Regions from separate parts of the Pseudomonas sp. PME37.24/006 genome, predicted to be linked through region 3. Evidence: riboswitches for the same ligand, from Rfam matches in the RefSeq annotation. Region 3 holds a riboswitch; each other region holds the start of a gene.
The links. A riboswitch is a leader RNA that binds a small molecule or an ion and turns the genes downstream of it on or off. The one in region 3 is predicted to bind cobalamin.
Positions count from the first base shown of each region.

Region 1: it holds a riboswitch for cobalamin, as region 3 does, so the genes downstream of both, cobW (cobalamin biosynthesis protein CobW) here and cobO (cob(I)yrinic acid a,c-diamide adenosyltransferase) in region 3, are expected to answer to the same signal.
Region 2: it holds a riboswitch for cobalamin, as region 3 does, so the genes downstream of both, cobG (precorrin-3B synthase) here and cobO (cob(I)yrinic acid a,c-diamide adenosyltransferase) in region 3, are expected to answer to the same signal.

Region 1 is NZ_JBVHNL010000004.1:862,725-867,471, reverse strand. Features, by position in the region: gene cobN (cobaltochelatase subunit CobN) at 1-569, opposite strand, end outside; gene cobW (cobalamin biosynthesis protein CobW) at 643-1,692, opposite strand; cobalamin riboswitch at 1,792-1,971, opposite strand; cobalamin riboswitch at 2,043-2,244, shown strand; gene ACZ3GY_RS20035 (CbtB domain-containing protein) at 2,340-2,525, shown strand; gene ACZ3GY_RS20030 (CbtA family protein) at 2,536-3,255, shown strand; gene ACZ3GY_RS20025 (cobalamin biosynthesis protein) at 3,252-3,659, shown strand; gene cobM (precorrin-4 C(11)-methyltransferase) at 3,810-4,583, shown strand; gene ACZ3GY_RS20015 (hypothetical protein) at 4,546-4,747, opposite strand, start outside.
Region 2 is NZ_JBVHNL010000004.1:717,543-722,289, forward strand. Features, by position in the region: gene ACZ3GY_RS19405 (cobalt-precorrin-6A reductase) at 1-734, opposite strand, end outside; gene cbiE (precorrin-6y C5,15-methyltransferase (decarboxylating) subunit CbiE) at 731-1,936, opposite strand; cobalamin riboswitch at 2,073-2,278, shown strand; gene cobG (precorrin-3B synthase) at 2,375-3,730, shown strand; gene ACZ3GY_RS19420 (precorrin-8X methylmutase) at 3,727-4,359, shown strand; gene ACZ3GY_RS19425 (precorrin-2 C(20)-methyltransferase) at 4,368-4,747, shown strand, end outside.
Region 3 is NZ_JBVHNL010000002.1:753,556-758,302, forward strand. Features, by position in the region: gene bluB (5,6-dimethylbenzimidazole synthase) at 1-138, opposite strand, end outside; gene ACZ3GY_RS09070 (cobyrinic acid a,c-diamide synthase CobB) at 135-1,460, opposite strand; gene cobO (cob(I)yrinic acid a,c-diamide adenosyltransferase) at 1,460-2,095, opposite strand; cobalamin riboswitch at 2,243-2,474, opposite strand; gene ACZ3GY_RS09080 (C40 family peptidase) at 2,509-3,036, opposite strand; gene ACZ3GY_RS09085 (C40 family peptidase) at 3,174-3,806, opposite strand; gene ACZ3GY_RS09090 (NAD-dependent deacylase) at 3,852-4,640, opposite strand; gene ACZ3GY_RS09095 (DNA-3-methyladenine glycosylase I) at 4,640-4,747, opposite strand, start outside.

The DNA of each region.
Region 1 (4,747 bases), on a different contig from region 3:
TCCTGCAGCGACGCATTGCCCACGCGTGGGTGATACAGGCCAACCCGCGGCAGCGCTCGGGGAGGCTGCCAGCCATAGTCACGGCCCATATAGCGGTCGGCGATGCAGTTGAAGAACTGCCGCGCGTTATCCACACCGCCCTGGCGCAGGTACTGCCAGAGCCGCTCGGCATCTTCGGCGGTCACGTTGCCCAGCGCAGTGAGCTCGGGGTCGGGGTTATCACAGCCCGGCACCAGAATCAGTGTCTTGCCCTGCCCCGCCAGCTCCACCAGCCGCTGGATGCCGTAGCGCCAGTAGCTGACGCCGCCATGCACGGAAATCATGATGACCTTGGCATGCCTGAGCACCTGCTCGACGTAGAAGTCCACCGAGGCGTTGTTGCTCAGCTGTGCCGGGCTGGCCAGACGCAGGCTGGGGTAATCCTCGGGCAGATGACGGGCGACCTCGGCCAGCAGCGACAGGTGCGAATCACCGGTGCACAGCACCACCAGCTCGGCGGGGGTCTGGCCAAGGTCGGCGATACTATCGGCCGGCAGCGACTGGCCGGGCTGGGTGCGCAGGAGGTGCATATTCTCGCCTAAAGCATCGTCCGCAAGCGCGCTCCTACGGTTCGTGTAGGAGCCCGCTTGCGGACGATCATGGTTATACCAGAGCCGCTTTCAGCTCAGCCGCGATGGCCGTGTGGTCGAGCTCCTGGCCGATTACGATTAGGCGGGTAACCCGCGCTTCATCGGCCTTCCAGGCACGATCGAAATGCTTGTCGAAACGCAGGCCGACACCCTGCAGGAGCAGACGCATGGGTTTGTTCGGCACGGCGACGAAACCCTTGATGCGCAGGATGCCGTGTTTACCCACGACGTCCTTCAGTGCAGCCAGCAGGCGGGCCTCATCGGCTTCCGGTAGTTCCACGTGGAACGAGTCGAACTCGTCGTGATCGTGGTCTTCGTCTTCATTGTCGTGGTGAGTCTTGCGACCCTCGATGTGCAGCTCTGTCTCGCTGTTCAGGCCCAGCAGCACATTGAGCGGCAGCGAACCGCCATGGGCTTCGACCACCTTGACCGCTGGCGGCAGCTCTTCGCCAACTTCAGCGCGCACCGCTGCCAGCGCCTCGGCATCGAGCAGATCGGCCTTGTTGAGGATCACCAAATCGGCGCTCGCCAGTTGGTCGGCGAACAATTCGTGCAGGGGCGACTCATGATCGAGGTTGGGATCGAGCTTGCGCTGCGCGTCGACCTGATCGGGGAAGGCCGCGAAGGTGCCGGCAGCCACCGCCGGGCTGTCGACCACGGTGATCACCGCATCGACGGTGCAGGCGTTGCGAATTTCCGGCCAGTTGAAGGCTTGAACCAACGGCTTGGGCAAGGCCAGACCGCTGGTTTCGATCAGGATGTGGTCGAGGTCGCCGCGACGCGCCACCAGCTCGCGCATCACCGGGAAGAACTCTTCCTGCACGGTGCAGCACAGGCAGCCATTAGCCAGTTCGAAGACACGGCCGTTGGCTTCTTCCTCGGTGCAGCCGATGGAGCATTGCTTGAGGATCTCACCATCGATACCCAGCTCGCCGAACTCGTTGACGATCACGGCAATACGGCGGCCTTCGGCGTTTTCCAGCATGTGCCGCAGCAAGGTGGTCTTACCGGCACCGAGAAAGCCGGTGACGATGGTGACGGGAAGTTTGGCGAGCGTTTTCATGGAGGCCCCTGGCGTCTGGAGAAACGGCGAGCGGGCAATGAGATGGCAGGCGCCAGCCGGGGCTGTCGCACAAACACCACCGGATCACCCCGCCCGGTTGTCGAAAGCATTATCGAGGCAGGTCTCCTGGCTCACAGGTCATGGCGCGTAGCCGGCCTTCCCGGTTTCCCAGTGGCGGTTGGCGATGCGCTCGCTGCTTACAGTTGCGGGGGCAGCCACGGCTTGCCGTGTTCCCTCTTAGCTCCACACGAGTGGAGAACCTCGAAAAACGCAAGGCTACGCAGAGCCTGCGATACGGTCAATCACGGGGTGACCTGTAACATGTTGACGCACTTGGCGCTTCGTGGTGTTCTTGCGCGGTTGTTTCAGGTGTCTCACGCCGCCGTGCGTGAGGTGAAACGGGAAGCCGGTTCGAGTCCGGCGCTGCCCCCGCAACGGTAAGCGAATGTCAGGATCGTTTTGGCCACTGTGCGAGAGCATGGGAAGGCCGATCCTTATCACTGCCCAGTGATCATCGTGAGCCCGGAGACCGGCCTGAATCCTCTGTTTGGCAACCCGCGGTGGGCGGGCACGCGCCGACTATCGCCCGCCTGTGCGGGCAGTCTCGCCGTGTCCTGCTGTGCCGTTTACCCCTGAGGTCTACGATCATGTCCAGCAGCGTCCTTTCGAATTCCACCGCCTCTGCGCGTCCCTTGTCGCAACGTATCTTGCTCGCCGTTGGCAGCTGCGTTCTGGGCGCCGTGCTGATCTTCTTCGCAGGCTTTTCCCACGTAGAAGCCCTGCATAACGCCGCCCACGATACCCGGCATAGCGCCGCGTTTCCGTGCCACTGAGGACGCCATGATGATCAAGCGCATCGCCCAGACTGCCGGCTTCGCCGGCCTGCTCGCCGCCATCGTGCTGACCTTGTTGCAGAGCCTGTGGGTAACCCCACTGATCCTGCATGCCGAGACGTTCGAAGTCGCCGAACCCGCGGCCACTCTCGAACACAGTCATGACACCTCCAGCGCCGCTCACGATCATGCCGCCGCTGGCGGTCACAGTCATGACGGTGAAGCCTGGGCACCGGAAGATGGCTGGCAACGGCTGTTATCCACAGGCTTGAGCAATCTGGTGGTAGGCGTTGGCTTTGCGCTGATGCTCGCCGGCCTGTTCACCCTGCGCGCCCCCGAGAAGACCTGGCAGGGCCTGCTCTGGGGCCTGGCTGGCTTCGCCACCTTCGTGCTCGCGCCCTCAAGCGGCTTGCCGCCGGAGCTGCCGGGTACCGCCGCAGCCGAGCTGCTGCTGCGCCAGTACTGGTGGATCGGCACCGCTGCTTCGACCGCCGCAGGCCTGGCGCTGCTGGCATTTGGCGGTAACTGGGTGCTGCGCATACTGGGCCTGGTGATTCTGGCGCTGCCCCATGTGATTGGCGCACCGCAGCCTGAGGTGCACGAAAGCCTGGCACCCGAAGCGCTGGAGCACGAATTCATCCTTGCCTCGCTGCTCACCAACGCTGCGTTCTGGGCTGCCCTGGGGCTGGCTGCCGCCTGGTTCCATGGCCGCACTCGACACGCAGAATGAACGAGCGCCCTACCCTCGTCGCCGGCCTGGGTTGCCGGCGCGGGTGTTCGCTGAGCGAGCTGCTGGCATTGCTCGACGATACGCTGGCCGAGCATGGCTCGAGCACTGCCAAGCTGACAGCCCTGGCCAGCAGCGAACACAAGGCTGACGAGCCCGGTTTACTGCAGTTGGCCGAGCATCTGGGCCTGCCCATCAGCTTCATGCCCGCGGATGCGCTGACGGGTTACCATGAGCGCCTGAGCCAGACCTCGGCTATCGCCCTGCACGTTACCGGCAGCCAGAGCGTTGCAGAAGCCAGCGCGTTGGCCTTGGCCGAACACTTGAGCAATCGACCTGCTCGCCTGTGGATAACCAAGTGCAAGAGCGCCAACGCCACACTGGCTGTCGCAGACATCGAACCTTAGAAACGCCGCTACTGTAGGTGCGTCGACCTCGGCGCGAAAAATTGCAGCCGCGCCGCAAAACGGAGTCGTTCAAGCCATTCGCTGCGGGGTCGCGGCTCCTACAGCCGCAGCCAGTCTTCCACCATTTACCGCTTGCAACCCAGGAATCTCATGACCGTCTATTTCATCGGCGCCGGCCCCGGCGACCCCGAGCTGATCACCGTGAAGGGCCAGCGCCTGATTCGCTCCTGCCCGGTGATTCTCTACGCCGGCTCCCTGGTGCCGGAAGCACTGCTCGACGGCCATCAGGCCAGCCTGGTGGTGAACACCGCCGAATTGCATCTCGATGAAATCGTCGCCCTGCTGCACGCCGCCCATGCACGCAGCGAGGACGTGGCACGGGTACATTCGGGAGACCCATCGCTGTACGGCGCCATCGGTGAGCAGATTCGTCACCTGCGCGCACTCGACATCCCCTTCGAGATCATCCCTGGGGTCACGGCTACGGCAGCCTGCGCCGCGCTGCTGGAAAGCGAGCTGACGCTGCCGGATGTTTCGCAGACGGTGATCCTCACCCGCTATGCCAGCAAATCACCGATGCCCGAAGGCGAGCAGCTGCACGATCTGGCTCGGCACGGCGCGACCATGGCCATCCACCTGGGCGTGCAACACCTGGCGAAGATCGTCGGCGAGCTGCTGCCGCACTATGGCGCCAGTTGCCCGATCGCGGTGGTGCATCGCGCCAGCTGGCCGGACCAGGACTGGGTGCTCGGCACACTCGCCGATATCGAAGAGAAGGTCAGCGCCAAAGGCTTTCGTCGCACTGCGCTGATTCTGGTTGGCAGGGTGCTGGGCGCCGAGGACTTCGCCAATTCGGCGCTGTACCACGAGAGCCATCGCCACCTGTTCAGGGCAGGCGCTGCAGACGATACAGACTCTCGCTGACCTTGCCGTGATTGTCGGCAATGACGATCTGCGCGCCCCGCTGGGCGAGACGCCCGTTGAGATCGCTGGCGTACAGGCGCTGCAGAAAGATCGGATAATCGAGCGCGCTTTGGATGACCACTTGTTCGCCCAACCAGGCATGCAGCGCCGGCAGATGGAAACTC
Region 2 (4,747 bases), on a different contig from region 3:
GCCTGAAACTCGACGCCATGGCTCAGCAGCGCCTGCCACAGCGCTTCGGGTTCGGCGAACTCGCGATCCACAGCGGGCAACAAGGGTCGCTGCAACACCAGCACCGGCACGCCACGCTCACGAGCGACCTGCAGCTTGTGCTCGGTGGCGGCGCTGCCACTGTTCTTGCTCACCAACACATCGCAATCGAGGCGTTCGAACAGCGTACGCTCATCGTCCAAGCTGAACGGCCCTCGGGCGCCGATCACTTCGGCGCGGGGCGTGGCAGGCTGGCTCTGCAGGCAGCGCACCGTCCAGTGCTGGTGGGCGGGAATCTCGTGCAGATGCTCCAGTGGCTCGCGGCCCAGGGTGAACAGCGGGCGCTGGAAATCGCTCAGCGCGGTGATCAGCGAGGGCCAGTCGAATACCTCACGCCAGTCATCGTCGGGTGATGAAACCCAGCCCGGGCGACGCAAGGCCCAGCAGGCAATACCAGCCAACTGGGCGGCATGGGCAGCGTTGCGGCTGATCTGCGCAGCATAGGGATGGGTGGCATCGACCAGCAGGTCGATGCCCTGCTTGTGGATAAAATCCGCCAGCCCCTCGACACCACCAAAGCCACCGACACGTACCTGGCAGGCCAGATCCTCCGGCACCTTGCCCAGCCCGGCCAGGCTATAGATATGTGCGGGGCCAAGGCGACGGGCAAGATTCAGCGCTTCGCCGATCCCGCCCAGTAACAGGATGCGGCTCATAACGGCTTGCTGACCTGCAACAAGGTGATCGGCAAGGCGCCACGCCAGGTATCGAAGCCGCCCAGGGGTTTGGCCTGGGCCAGTTCGATGCGCGTCAGCTCGCCGCCCTCTTCGCCACGAAAGGCGATCAACGCCGCCTCGCTCTGCAGGGTCACGGCGTTGGCCACTAGTCGGCCACCCGGCTTGAGCGCGCGCCAGCAGGTGTCGAGCACGCCCGGCGCGGTCACCCCGCCACCGATAAAGATCGCGTCTGGCGCCGCCAGCCCGGCCAGCGCCTCGGGTGCCCGCCCGGCCACCAGTTGCAGGCCCGGCACGCCGAGGGCATCGCGGTTGTGGGCGATATGGCCCTGGCGGCCTTCGTCGGCCTCGATGGCGATGGCCCGACAAGCAGGATGGGCACGCAGCCACTCGATACCGATGGAGCCGCAGCCGGCACCGACATCCCAGAGCAGCTCGCCAGGCAGCGGCGCCAGACGCGCCAGGGTGATGGCACGCACGTCGCGTTTGGTGAGTTGCCCGTCGTGGCGATAGGCATCGTCCTGCAGGCCCGGCGTGAGTGGCAGGCGCATGGCGTCATCACCGGCAACGCAGTCGATCGCCACCAGATTCAGATCAGCAGATCGAGCCAGCGCCCAGCCATCAGCCAGGCCATCGATACACCGCTCGCGCTCACCGCCCAGGTGTTCGAAGACGCTCAGCCGACTGGGGCCGAAACCACGCTCGCGCAGCAATGCGGCAATGGCCGCCGGGCTCTCGCCATCGTTGCTCAGCACCAGCAGGCGCACGCCGGGATGAACCTGCGCATTGAGCGCTGCCAGCGGGCGACCCACCAGCGAGACCAGGGCTGTGCTCTGCAGTGGCCAGCCCAGGCGAGCCGCCGCCAGCGAGCAGGAGGAAGGCGCCGGCAGAATGTGCAGCTCATCGCTCGGCAGCTCGCGGGCCAGGCTGGCGCCGACGCCAAAGAACATCGGGTCACCGCTGGCCAGTACACAGACTGGCGTACCGCGCCTCTCGAGCACTGGCACCAGGGAAAACGGCTTCGGCCACTCCAGACGTGTGGCACGGATGCAATGCGGCAACAGCGCCAGCTGGCGCTCGCTGCCAAACACCTGTTCGGCCGCCAGCAATGCATGTCGCGCCGCCTTGCCGAGGCCGGGGTAGCCGTCTTCACCAATGCCCACGACGGTTAGCCAGCGTGTCATGCGTTTTTCCTCGTTATCAAAATCGCCCAGATCGTTCCTCACGCTCCGCGTGGGAATGCCGCCCAGGACGACGCTCCGCGTCCGATGCTGCACGCTATCGGACGACGCGGCTTTTCATCCTAGCGAACAAAGCGGGCATAATAGCGCCTCTGTCGGTGTCCGTCGGCTACGTGGTACGTAGGCGCGGGCCTAAGAGGGAACACGAGCAGATCGTTCTGCGGCGTGGCTGCCCCCGCAACTGTTGCAGCGAGCGCATGCGCCAATCGCCACTGGGAAACCGGGAAGGCCGGCCACGCGCCATGACCTGCGAGCCAGGAGACCTGCCGACGGATTCAGTCGCATGTGCCCACACCGGGCGGGGTGTCCCGGTGATAGAAGCTCGTCCTTCTCTGGCCTATCCTCGAACGGATGCCCATGTGACCCGACCCCGGTGATCCGTTGAAACAGGCTTTTTGCATTCCATCCCCTGCTGTTCGCCCCTCGGCCTGTCCGGGGTTGCTGCGTATCGTGCAGGCGAAGGATGGCGGCATCTGCCGGATCAAGCTGGCCTGCGGGCGCCTCGATGCCACCGGAGCCGAGCGCATAGCCCAGGCCGCACAACACCATGCAGGCGGCGTGATCGAAGCCACCAACCGCGCCAACCTGCAGATTCGCGGCATCCACGCCGGCAGTGAAGACGCATTGATCGGCGAGTTGCTGGCCGCCGGCCTCGGCCCGCGCTCACCCGCTGCCGACGATGTGCGCAACCTGATGGTCAGCCCGGCGGCCGGCCTCGACCCGGCGGCGCTGGTCGACGTATCACCACTGGCCGCCCACCTGCTGACGACGCTGGAGAACACTCCGCGCCTGCACGCGCTGTCGGCCAAGTTCGCCCTGCTGCTCGATGGCGGCGAACGCCTGGCCATGCTCGAACACCCCCACGACATCTGGCTCAGCGCCCTGCCGCTGGATGGCCAGATCGGCTATGCCTTCGGCCTGGCGGGCTGCCCGCCACAAGCGCCTGGCGATGTGCCCGCGCTGGCCGTGGTGCCCGAGGCCCATGCCGATGAGCTGCTGCTGGCGCTGCTCGACCTGTTTCTTGAACTGGCCACGCCCGAGCAGACACGCATGCGCCACCTGCTGGTCAGCCACCCGGCCGCCGAGCTGCTGCAGCACCTGAAGGAGCGCCTGGGTGACGTGCTGCTGAGCGCGGATGACTGGCGACGCAGCCCGGCGGAGCCCCAGGCCCATATCGGTATCGGCGGCCAGCGCCAGCTTGGCCGCGTGTATGTCGGCGGCGTCCCTCCATTGGGCCGGCTCGACGCCGAACAGCTGCTCGGGCTCGCCGCTCTGGCTAGGCGTCTGGGCGATGGCAGCCTGCGCATGACGCCCTGGCAGAGCGTGCTGCTGCCCAATATCGCCACAGCCGATGCGCAGGCAGCCCTCCAGGCGCTGGAGGGGCTCGGCTTGCTGGTCGATGCCGATGCGCCGCTAGCCCGCATCATCGCCTGTACCGGCTCAAGCGGCTGCGCCAAGGGCCTGGCCGATACCAAAGCCGATGGATGCCGCCTGGCCGAGACGCTGAAGGCTGGCCGCCGCCTGGCCGGCATCCACCTCAGCGGCTGCAGCCGTTCCTGCGCCGCCGCCCACCGTGCCCCCGTGACCCTGCTGGCGGTAGCCGAAGGCCGCTACGATCTGTTCGCCCGCCAGGCGGACAGCAACGATTTCGGCGCGCCACTGGCCCGCCACCTGACACTTGACGAGGCCAGCGAGCTGCTGGCCTCGCTTCCCGATACCTGGAGTTTCACCCGATGACCGATTACATCCGCGATGGTCAGGAGATCTATCGCCATTCCTTCTCCATCATCCGCGCCGAGGCCGACCTGAGCGCCATTCCGGCGGATCTCGAGAAGCTCGCGGTGCGGGTCATCCACGCCTGCGGCATGGTCGATGTGGTGCAGGATCTGCGCTTCTCCGCGGGTGCCGGTGCAGCCGGTCGCCAGGCCCTGGCCAATGGCGCGGCGATTCTCTGCGATGCGCGCATGGTCGCCGAAGGGGTGACCCGTGCGCGCCTGCAAGCGGCCAACCCGGTGCTCTGCACCCTCAACGATGCCGGCGTGCCTGAGCTGGCCAAGAAGCTGGGCAACACCCGTTCGGCGGTGGCGCTGGAGCACTGGCGCGAGCATCTCGAAGGCTCGGTGGTGGTGATCGGCAATGCCCCCACCGCATTGTTCTATCTGCTCGACATGCTCGCTGCGGGCGCGCCCAAGCCAGCGCTGATTCTCGGCTTCCCGGTGGGCTTCGTGGGCGCTGCGGAGTCCAAGGATCTGCTCGCCAGCACCTTTGCCGAGCATGGCGTGCCCTACGTGATCGTTCAGGGCCGTCGGGGCGGTAGCGCCATGGCCGCCGCCGCGGTCAACGCCCTGGCCACGGAGGTCGAGTGATGAACGGTATGGACCGCCCCGGCAAAGGCCGCCTGCTGGGCCTGGGCGTAGGCCCGGGCGACCCCGAGCTGATCACCCTCAAGGCCCTGCGCCTGCTCAAGTCGTCACCCGTGGTCGGCTACTTCGTGGCCAAGGCCAAGGCCAATGTCGGTCAGGGCGGCAACGCCTTCGGCATCATCGAAGGCCACCTGGACGACAGCCAGCAGCGCCTGCCACTGGTGTATCCGGTAACCACCGAAAAACTCGAACCGCCACTGACTTACGAAGGCGTGATCAGCGACTTCTACGACACCTGTGCGGTGCAGATCGCCGAGCATCTGGATGCTGGTCGCGACGTGGCGGTGATCTGCGAAGGCGACCCGTTTTTCTACGGCTCCTACATGTACCT
Region 3 (4,747 bases):
CTGATGCGCCGCCTCGAGTAGCTTCGCGAGCACTTCGGGCGCTACCTCACCACCACTGAAATGGCGCATATCGCGGCGTTCGGCGATAGCCCGATAGACCGCGGCGCGCTCCTCAGGACTGAAGGCGTGGTCGCTCATGGTCGAAACAATGCCGCTGCGGCCGCAGGATTGGATGGCATATAGAAGTGGATATAGGACGCGGTAAGCCGGCCGAGACGGAACACCGCCTCACTGACCGGTTTGTCATTGGGGCACTCGCCGCGAGCCAATGGCTCCAGTTCGGACTCGAGCCGCGAATGATGGTAGCTGTGACCACGCAACAGCCCTTCGGGCAGCGTTACCGCCTGCAGCGCCAGGGCAACCAGGCGCTTCTGCATCTGAGCATGGCCGGGCAGCAGCCCGGCCAACTCAGCTCGTTCGCCAGCCACGTCGCTCAGCGAGTCGAGCAGATAAAGCATGCCACCACACTCGGCGAGGATCGGCTTGCCGGCTTGATGATGGACCGTGATGGCCTCGATCATCGAACGGTTCGCGGCCAAAGCCTGCAGGTGCAGCTCGGGATAGCCGCCGGGCAGATAGAGGCTGTCCACCTCGGGTAGGCTTTCATCGGCCAGCGGGCTGAAGAACATCAGAGTCGCGCCCATCTGCTTGAGCAGATTGAGATTGGCCTGGTAGGTGAATGCAAAGGAGGCATCGAGGGCCACGCCGATACACACACCATCCAGCAGTGACGTTATGGACGCAATCGGCGGAGGGGCGAACACTACGGGTGGCGGCAGGGTTACCGTCGCGGTCTGCGCTAGGGCATCAGCAGCGGTGTCTAGGCGCACATCGAGATCCGCGAGTTCGGCGGCCTGCACCAGGCCCAAGTGTCGGCTCGGCAATTCAATGGCAGCACTGCGTGGCAGCGAGCCGTACCAGCGAATCGAGGCCGGCAGGCTGTCACGGATCAGGTCGTTATGACGACCGGGATTGACGCGATTGCCGAGCACGCCGGAAAACGGCAGATCCGGCTGATAGCTGGCCAGGCCGACGGCCAGCGCGCCGAAGGTCTGGGCCATGGCGGAGCCATCGATCACGCCCAACACCGGTACGCCGAAGCGGCGGGCCAGATCGGCGGCGGATGGCGAGCCATCGAACAAGCCCATCACGCCTTCGATGAGAATCAGATCCGCCTCGCCAGCAGCCTCCCACAACAGGCGACGGCTCTCGTCCTCGCCGACCATCCACAAGTCCAGCTGATAGACCGGATTGCCACTGGCACGGGAGAGGATCATCGGGTCGAGAAAATCAGGCCCGCACTTGAACACCCGCACCCGCTTCCCCTGCCGGGTGTGCAGGCGTGCCAGGGCCGCAGTGACGGTGGTTTTACCCTGCCCCGAGGCTGGAGCCGCGATCAACAGTGCAGGACAGTGACGCGGCGTGCGCTCACCCGCATCGGATGCAGACGCTGTAACGATCAAAACTCCACGCCTTTTTGTGCTTTTACGCCAGACTTGAAGGCATGCTTGACGAGCGTCATCTCGGTGACGGTATCGGCTGCTTCAAGCAGCGCTGGCGGCGCGCCACGGCCGGTCGCGACAACGTGCTGAAGCTCGGGGCGCGATTCGATATCACGCAGCACCACGTCCACATCCAGATAACCGTGCTTGAGGGCGATGTTCAATTCATCCAGCACCACCAAGGCGATCTGCGGGTCGTTCAGCAGTTGCCGGGCGACCTCCCAGGCCTGCACGGCTTTCTCGATATCGCGCTGCCGATTCTGGGTATCCCAGGTGTAGCCCTCGCCCATCACGTGATAGCTGACCTCATCGGGAAAGCGGCGGAAGAAATGCTCTTCGCCGGTGGCCATGCCGCCCTTGATGAACTGCACCACGCCGACCTTGAGACCATGTCCCAGCGCCCGGGCAACCATGCCGAACGCGGAGCTACTCTTGCCCTTGCCATTGCCGCTGTGCACCAGCAACAGGCCATACTCGTCCTGAGCCTGGGCGATCTTCTCGTCCATCAGGGCTTTCTTGCGCGCCATACGGGCGTTGTGCCGCGCGTCGCGCTCTGCTGATTCTCGGCTTGGGGATGGGGTCGATTCGCTCATGGGATCTCCTCAGCGCAGGGCCAATCGGCGCACGCAGGTGAAGCGCTCGGGCAGGAAACCGGGTTCATGCCGGACGATAAAGGAATCACACAGGAGTAGGCAGGAGCTGACCGGATCGATCACGCACCGGCCGCGCCCACCGCGCAACTCTGGAAAAAGCGACAGGCCGGTCTCCGGGCTTGCGAGCGCCGCGTTCATCAGAATGCGGCCACCGACGCAGCCTTCCCGTATCGGCGATACAGTGGCTGAAAGCGTGGCTTGGCTCGTTTACCGTTGCGGGGGCAGCGTCGGCATTGCCTGCTTGCTGGAGCAGCGGCGCACCGACTTCCCAGTTTCACCCTCGGCCAAAACCGAGGACACCTGAAGCAAGCGGCGAAGGGTAAGGATTGGCCGCCTCAGCGTCAATCGAAGACTCAGGGATGACTAGCCAACTCGACCGGAAAAACCCGCTTCGCTTCGATATAGGTACGCTGCCAGTAGCTGTTGGCGAGGCTGTCCAAGCGCACGGTGCCGCCCGAGGACGGTGCATGCACGAAGCGTCCTTCGCCGACGTAGATGCCAGCATGGCTAACCTGGCGGCCGCCACTGGTGGCAAAGAACACCAGATCACCACTGCGCAGGGCATCACGCCCTACGGTCGGCGCGCGCATGCTGATCAGTTCGCGCGTCGACCGCGGCAACTGGATGCCCGCCGCATCACGGTAGACGTAACCGATCAAGCCGCTGCAATCGAAACCGCTGGCTGGGGTATTGCCGCCGTAGCGGTAAGGCGTGCCGACAAGGCCCAATGCACGAAACAGTACATCGTCAGCGCCCCCCTGATAATTACCAGGTACAGGTGCTACGACAACGGGTTGCGGAGCAGGTACGGGTGCACGACTGGAGCACGCACTGAGCAGTGCTGTGAGCAGCAAGAGGGCGATGCGAATGGTGGCAGTCATGGACGGACGATCCCGGAGCCTGAATGCGCCCTACTCTGCTCCGTTCACAACCGCAGTGCAAGCTTTAGCTTTATGCTGCAGCCGCTTGAAAACTATCAAGATGTTGCCCGATCTGTGCAGATCGGACATTTACCACCTCAATGCTGAGACGCCAGGTGCTCGGTCGGCGCCATCGCCAGGACACGCTTGGCTTCGATGAAGGTACGTTTCCAGTAGCGGTCATCCAGGCTATCGATTCGCACGCCACCGCTGCGGCTGCTGGAGGAATGAATGAACTGATCATCGCCCAGATAGATACCGGCATGGCTGACGCGGCCACGACCTGCCGTGCTGAAGAACACCAGATCACCGGGCTCCAGCGCCTTGCGCTCGACCAGCGGCGCGTCGATGTTGATCATGTCGCGCGTCGAGCGCGGCAGCTCCATGCCAAGCTCTTCACGGAACAGGTAACCAATAAAACCGCTGCAATCGAAACCGGTTTTCACCGAGCTGCCCCCGAACCGGTAGCGGGTACCGATCAGCGAGAGGCCTTTTTCGAGAACACTGTCTGCAAGCTGTGGCAGCTCGTACGGTGCGTGGCCGGCAAAATCAGCGGCTGCATCGTCTTCAACGACATCGATCCGATCCAGAACAGGCGCTGCGACTACCGGCCGGGCAGGCAAAGAAGCCTGGGCTGGGGCATCGTTATGGGATTGCGGAGCATGGTTAGCGCAGGCGGCGAGAACCATCGTCAGTGCGAGAGGCACGAGGGGTGCGAAGCTTTTGCGCATGGGCACGACCGTGGCATGAAAAATGAACAGCCGCGACTATGCCCTCTAACGGGGCCATATGCAAATTCTATGACGATTAATGTGACTCAGTAGTTCCGGAAAAACATCTAAGGCCCTTTCTTCCAGCCTGAAGTCAACCAGATCGCTAACCTCGCTTTGCGACAAATTGACCTCCACCGTCACCCCACCAGACTGGCGAGTGCGCAGCAGCGGCTCGACTATATAAGGGAAGCTTGCGCTGGTGCCGACGCTGATCACCAGATCGAACCCCTTCTCCAACTGCGTATACAGACGACCGACGGCCTCCTCCGGCAGCATCTCGCCGAACAGCGTCACCGGCGGGCGCAGCACACCACCGCAACTCCCGCACAGAGGCGGCAACGGTTGTTGCAGATGCTTGACGAGTCCCTCGTCCACGCCGCCACAACTCTGGCAATGCAGCGGCGCCAGCTCACCGTGAATTTCGATCAGTCGATCTGTCGGACTGCCAGCCAGGCGGTGGTAACCGTCGATGTTCTGAGTGAGCACCCAACATTCAGGCTTCAAGGCCTGCAACTCGGCAATCGCCTTGTGACCGGCGTTTGGCTGGGCGGCCAGGCAGGCGGTGCCGAGCTGTGCCAGGTACTTCCAGCACAGCGCCGGGTCGCGGCGCAGCATGTCGCCAGATAGCGCCACTTCGATCGGTACGCCCTCTGCGGTGTGGCCGTTGTACAGACCACCGAGGCCGCGGTAGGTAGGCAACCCGGAGTCGGCAGACAGGCCTGCTCCGGTGATGATCAAAATCCTCTGCGCGGCAGCGACGGCTGAAGCGAGGCGCGGCAGATGGGGATGCATCAGTGGTTGACCGTATGAGCCAACATCACTGACAGCTGGCACATGGGCCGACCACTTTCCGCATGCCACTGATTGAAGGCAGCTTGAACCGCAGCGCGGTCGCGCTG